Regions from separate parts of the Paenibacillus sp. J22P218 genome, predicted to be linked through region 2. Evidence: predicted binding sites of a transcription regulator. Region 2 holds the regulator's gene; the other holds the start of a gene.

Region 1 (3,414 bases), on a different contig from region 2:
GTCTTTACAATATCCTCGAGCCGTAATCCTACCGTCTGCATTTTGTGCACCACATCGCCATTTCGGTCAAAATAAAACCCGAACGACTCCGCCAGCGCGCCTTCTGCAGCCATCGCATTCACGACGTCCGGCTCCAGCCGTCTGCGTCTAGCCATTACCATCGCATCCCCGATCCCGTGAACGACGATTCTGGCGCTTCGAATGACATCGACAATCTCACGAATGTTAGGCTCTTGCATGATCGATGAGAATGCTTCCTCGCCCAAATGATCCGGGACATGAAGCAAGCGGTATTGCGCGCCTGTGCGCTTCGCCATCGTCGAAGCAATCGTATTCGCCTGATAGTCGAGGCTCTCGCCAAGTCCGCCCCTTGCAGGCACGAACCAATTGGTCTTGAGCGCGGTAGAGGTTGATAAATGATTCGCAACTTGGGCAATCGTTGTTCCGCCTGTTACAGCGACGACATCATTGGGCTGCATGACCTTGCGAAGCACCTGTGCGCTTGCACGGCCAAGCTCTCGCTTCGTCTGCGCCGAGCTCTCGGAATCCCCGGCTACAACAACAACTTGCGACAAGCCAAAGCGAGTGCGGATTCGATCTTCAAGCTCCGATAGACCGAACATCGTCTTATAGACCGGTTCCAGCTGCTCCAGAAGCTCTCTGCCTGCATCCGTAATTCGAATGCCGCTCGAATGAACATCGAGCAAGCCTTGCGCCTTCAGAAACTCAATCTCCGTTCGCAGCACGCGCTCCGTAAGCGATAACGCCGTAGCAAGCGTGCGGCGTCCGATAAGCTCTGTCAGCATGACCTGGTGCAGAATCGAATACCTCTTTCTCATTACATCTAGAAGATCAGGCACAAGCTGCTGCTGCAGTTCAATGATCTGACGCATCTTATCCTTCACTCCACCCGTTATATGAGACTATAGCTCCATTGACCGGGACGCGAAACGTCCCTCTATAACATTTGTAGTCCCACCTCCTATATTATCGGAAATTGCCGCTCGCCGCAAGAGCATGAAATCGAATGAAAGCGATTACTGTCACGATTTTCACAAATTTAATTTACGGAAGCCGCTTGCTTTCTAATCGCTATTATCATATAATCACCCTTGCTACTGTTTTTTGCGCCCGTGGTCCAATGGATATGACGTAGGCCTCCGGAGCCTGAGATCTAGGTTCGATTCCTAGCGGGCGCGCCACTCACCTTTTCTAAAGCAACTACATAACGCATACCTATTAAGGCCATCCCGAATGTTGTTTCGGAATGGCCTTTTTTAATTAGCACTTATCTCCGCTTAGTCTCATTCATCCGATGTCCCACTTCCGACAAAGCCCGATACAGCGGCCATTTTTTGCTTGTCCAATCATTTGTCAGATAATTTGTCTGACTATCTTTGACTTTTGAGTTTCCATCCGTTATTATGAAAATACGATTTAACCATTTCGTTCAGTTTGAAGGAGGGGGCTTACGTTGGATATGAATTTCGTTCCTATGGTTATTGAGCAAAGCAATCGCGGAGAGCGTGCGTATGATATTTACTCTCGCTTGTTGAAGGATCGCATTATTTTTCTTGGATCGGGTGTAAACGACGTGGTGGCTAATTCCATCATTGCGCAAATGCTGTTCCTTGCGGCGGATGATCCCGAGAAGGACATTTCTCTTTACATTAACAGCCCGGGCGGCTCCATTACAGCCGGTATGGCGATCTATGATACGATGCAATACATTAAGCCAGACGTATCGACCATCTGTGTCGGTATGGCCGCTTCGATGGGCGCGTTCCTGCTGACGGCAGGCGCGAAAGGCAAGCGTTACGCGCTTCCGAACAGCGAAGTCATGATTCACCAGCCGCTAGGCGGCGCAGAAGGACAAGCGAGCGACATCGAGATTCGCGCGCGCCGCATCATCAAGATGCGCGACCATCTCAATGGCATTCTTGCAGAGCGCAGCGGTCAACCGCTTAGCCGTATCGAGCAAGATACGGATCGCGACTACTTCATGAGCGCAGCGGAAGCGAAGGAATACGGCCTTGTTGACAAAGTAATCGAGAAAATTGGATAAGTAGTAAAAAGGCGATACAAGGGTTTTTGCCCTCGTATCGCCTTTTTTCTTATTCGCTATCCACAAAGCGTAGCAACAATTCATTTTATCCACAGTATTATTCACATTCTATACACAGTTATCCACAATTGGTCTAATAACTTGTAGATAACCTCGCTGAAACGCAAAAAAGCCTACACCGATCCACTGATCGAGTGAGGCTTTTTTCATCGGTAACCAATGAATTATTGATTCTCAAGTTCCTCTTTGCTAACAAGAGCGACTAAAGCGTTTACAGCCTGTTCCGCATCCGAACCTTCTGCACTTATGGATACTTCAGTGCCGGAGCTGATCGCTAGACTCATAATGCCCATGATCGATTTCGCATTAACTTTTTTGTCGTCTTTCTCTACAAATACCTCGGAGGAAAATTTGTTCGCTTCTTGTACGAATAACGCTGCAGGTCTTGCATGAAGCCCCGTCTTCAGACGAACGACAACCGGAAGCCTTGTCATGGAAACCATACCCCCTATATTATACTCATTCATAAGCGTCAAACGACCCGGCCAGCAACAGCTGTGCGGACCCGGTGACGTCTAGCGCAGAAATATAAGCTTGTATAAGATTTAGACTTATACTTCTTATCTTTGGTGATAAGTTCATTTTGCATTATTATAACATTATACCAGCGGTTGCACTAGGTGAAAAGCTAACTACCTCGTATTTTTTCCGCAAGTTCGTCGATTTTGCGCAATCGATGGTTAACGCCCGACTTACTTACCTTGCCTCTTAGCATTTCGCCGACCTCGGTCAGATTCATATCGGGATGCTGCAGCCTGATCTCGGCTACTTCTTTCAGCTTCTCAGGAAGACTGTCCAGGCCGACTTCCTTCTGCAGCAGCTTAATATTATCGATCTGGCGTACGGCCGCTCCAATTGTCTTATTCAGATTCGCCGTCTCGCAATTGACGATCCGATTGACGGAATTGCGCATGTCGCGCATAATTCGTACGTCCTCGAATTTGAACAATGCCTGGTGGGCGCCGACGATGTTGAGAAGCTCGATGATTTTCTCGCCTTCCTTAATGTATAGAATGAAGCCTTTCTTCCGCTCAATACATCTGGCATTCAGATCGAACTTATTGGCAAGCTCCACAAGCGCATCGCAATGCTCCTCGTACATCGACGCTATTTCCAAATGATACGAAGAACCCTCGGGATTGTTGACCGAGCCTCCGGCCAGGAAAGCGCCGCGCAGATAAGACCGCTTGCAGCATGGCTTACGAATAATCTCCTTATCGATGCCGTTAGAGAACATGAAACCCTCTGACACGATTCCGAGTTCGCTTAGTATTTCCTGTACTCCCGAA
Region 2 (3,414 bases):
CGCTTCAAAAATATCGTCAATTCCGCTGGCCAATGCCCATGCCTCCTGGATCTGGAAACCTGGATATAAACATTGAATGCGCAAATGATCTTCTTCGTTAATCATTATGCTGACTGATTCATCATGATTGAGTAAAACAGCCCCGCCTCGCGACTCATTGGCCAAATTCGGGCTAATGAGATGCTTCTCCACAAGTACCCGCTTATCGAGCTCGCTAAGATCGGATAACAATACCGTCTCGAATTGCCCTATATCGCTTAACTTGCCGGATTCGCCTACCTCGGTGAGCTGCTCCATCACTTCCTTCGATTGCTGGTTCGTGGCCAGCATCGGGAACGGATGATGTCGCAAGTTGCGAGCGACTCGGACTCTGCTGCTGATGACGACCTCGGTTTCGGGGCCTCCGCTCTTCATCCAATCGCTTAATGCATCTTGTGTGAATCGATGCTTCGCCAAGAGAGCTTTCCTCCTTCCATGCCAGCTTACAGCGTACGTACAGCGTCTACAGATCCGCTATCTTGCGTTCCAGCTCGCGGATCCGGTCACGCAGCTTCGCTGCGCTTTCGAACTCCTCTTGCTCAATCTGCGCTTGCAGATCGCGCCGAAGCTGTTCGATCTCCCGCTTGCACTGAATTTGACCGCCTGAACGCTTCGGAATTTTCCCCATATGGACCGTACTGCCATGAACCCGCTTCAGCAATGGATCAAGCTTATCGGCGAACTGCTGGTAGCAGGCGCTGCAGCCGAATCTTCCGATCTTGCTGAACTGCGTATACGTAAGACCGCATTCCTCACATCGAATCGCATGCTGCTGATTTGCGAAGTTGTGACCGCCAGTCGATTCGAAGTCAAGAAGGCCTGACAGCAGGCTATGAATCGAGAAGCTATTCGGTGAGCCCGGTATGCCTTCGCCCTTCTCTCTCGCGCAGCTTTCACAAATGTGAAACTCCGTCTTCTCACCATTGATGATTTTTGTAAAATGAAGTGTAGCCGGCCTCTTACCGCATTCCTGGCAAATCAAGCCTGATCCCTCCTCCCGGTACGCGCTACTTGACTAATAATGAAATGAGCATCGACTTCAGCAGCCTTGCCCGGATTTCATCCCTCTGCGGCAGTTTGAGTGCGATGGTTTCCCTTTGCACCGCTGCCCGGAGTATATTAGCTTCGCGCCTCGTCACCAGTCTTGCTTCCTCAAGCTGATAAATAATGCCTTCTGCCGCACTCTGATCGACACAGTCGCCAATCGTTTGTTCGAAATGGAGCTGAATCGAATTAAGTGCCGGAAGATCAACCCGTTGGATTCGGATATAGCCTCCGCCTCCGCGCTTGCTTTCAACCATGTATCCTTTCTCCAGCGTAAACCGGGTACTAATCACATAGTTGATCTGCGACGGTACGCAAGAAAACTTGTCAGCGAGGTCATTTCGTTGAATCTCGACAGCGCCGCCGGCGCTATCGTCCAGCATATGCTTCAAATACTGTTCGATGAGATCGGAAATATTTCTCAAAATACCAACCTCCCTAACGCATGGCCAAAGGAGCTTGTCATCGCCGTCGTAACGGTTTATTGACTTTGACTTTCTTTGACTTTAACTTCATTATACTCAAAATATTCCTCGGGTCAAGTCACAAAGTTTAAATTTTCTGACGATTCGATTTCACCTTAGATTCGGTCCTATATTTCAACGAAAAACCGAAGCGCACCGCTAGTATCTAGCTTGGTGCGCTCCGGCATTATTTATACCTATTCAGGGCAACCCGCCCCACAATCAAAGCTTATTCAACCGGCAATCTCACCGTAAATGCCGTTCCTTCCCCCGTCCTGCTCTCCACAGCGATCGTTCCGCCATGCAGAATCACAATGCGCTGCACAATGGATAGGCCTAGTCCAGTACTGCCCGACTTCCGCTCCCTCGCTTTGTCTCCCCGGTAGAAACGGTCATAAATATACGGCAATTGCTCCTCCGGTATGCCGTTACCCGTATCGGCTATACGGATGACGCAACCGCCTTCCTCGACAAATGCCTGAACTTGAATGGAGCGACCCGCCGGTATATATTTGACCGCATTGGAGAGCAGGTTCGACCATACCTGCATAAGCAGCACTTCGTCTCCGTATACGTGCAGGCCAGAGGACACCAGCAGCCGCACCGCGATTTCCTTCTCCGCCAACTGCCACTCCAGCAATTGAAGCGTCTGCCGCAGCTGAGGCTTTAGCGGGAACCTTCCCTTCTCCGTTGTCTGCTCGGAATGATCCAGCGTTGAGAGCAGCAGGAGCTGCCTGCTTAATGTTGCAAGATGCCGCGTCTCTTGTCCGATAATAGCGGCATGCCCACGAACGCTGGCAGGTTCCATCTCTTCGCTCAGCAATGAATCGGCATAACCCTGAATCGAAGCGAGCGGCGAATGGATTTCATGCGAGACGTTCGCGACGAACTCCTTCGTGCGAAGGTCGGCGCGTTCAAGCTCCAGACTCATGATTTGAAAATGGTTCGCCAATTCCCCGATCTCATCCTTCCGCTTGGTTGGCAAGCGGAGCTTATATTGCCCTTGCGCGAGCCGTTTCGTCGCTTCCTTGAGCTGTACGATCGGCTGCACCAGGTAACGTGTGCTAACCATGAAGTAGGGCACGCTGAATACGACCGTCAGCACGAACATAAATAGAAAGAACGTGCGAAGCTCGTCAAATTGCACGTTGCTGTCGTGGCGCAGGAAAAGAGCGTATCTCTCAGCTCCCGCCGATACGTGTACGCCCACCGTATTGCTGAGTCGATTGTCAAAGTAACCCGAAGCGAACGCCTTGTTCGGAAAGTTAGCGATACCGTGGAACTCCGCTCCGTCCAGTACGCGCATCTTGACGTCATCCGGAAGATCCTTTCTCGAGAAATGTCTCCCGTAAAACAGATCGTTTCCCGCTTCATCATAGACATAGAGCTGGTATCCTAACGCGGCAGACATGCTTAGCGCATCGCCCATAGCCTCTGGATGCTGCTCGATAAGAGCTTTCAATTGACTGACCGTGCCGAACAGCTTCTCGTCCTGATAGGGTTTGAGAGACCAATGATAATACACGTTAGCAATAAAGAAGCCGAGGAAGCTGCTGATCAGAATCGTATAGAGCGTGATGAGGAAAACGCGAAAATAAAGCGAGCGCATTACGCCAGCACCTCAAGCTTATAGCCGACGCCCCTAATCGTATGAATGTTAAAGCTGCTTCCGCCCTCCGCGAACCGTTTGCGCAGCCGCTTGATATGTACGTCAACCGTCCGTTCATCGCCGACATAATCGGAGCCCCAAATGAGATGGATCAGCTCATCCCGAGAGAAGACCCGGCCAGGATATTCCGCCAACTGCGCCAGCAGCTCGAACTCCTTCAGCGGGAGCAGCAGCACCTCGTCGCCGTCAATGACCTCA

Evidence for each region. The regulator CtsR, encoded in region 2, represses protease genes until heat stress. The targets are predictions, from matches to a motif close to ATGGTCAATAAAGGTCAAACA.
Region 1: a site for CtsR is predicted at 1,385-1,405, ahead of clpP (ATP-dependent Clp endopeptidase proteolytic subunit ClpP). Genes of this name have one in related genera too.

Annotation. Positions count from the first base shown of each region.
Region 1 is NZ_JBWDNL010000003.1:764,038-767,451, forward strand. It holds gene AC0YN0_RS18005 (sugar-binding transcriptional regulator) at 1-893, opposite strand, end outside; tRNA gene AC0YN0_RS18010 (tRNA-Arg) at 1,128-1,202, shown strand; gene clpP (ATP-dependent Clp endopeptidase proteolytic subunit ClpP) at 1,481-2,065, shown strand; gene AC0YN0_RS18020 (HPr family phosphocarrier protein) at 2,290-2,559, opposite strand; gene whiA (DNA-binding protein WhiA) at 2,754-3,414, opposite strand, start outside.
Region 2 is NZ_JBWDNL010000013.1:10,433-13,846, forward strand. It holds gene AC0YN0_RS30895 (protein arginine kinase) at 1-456, opposite strand, end outside; gene AC0YN0_RS30900 (UvrB/UvrC motif-containing protein) at 503-1,021, opposite strand; gene AC0YN0_RS30905 (CtsR family transcriptional regulator) at 1,047-1,508, opposite strand; gene AC0YN0_RS30910 (sensor histidine kinase) at 1,777-3,156, opposite strand; gene AC0YN0_RS30915 (response regulator transcription factor) at 3,156-3,414, opposite strand, start outside.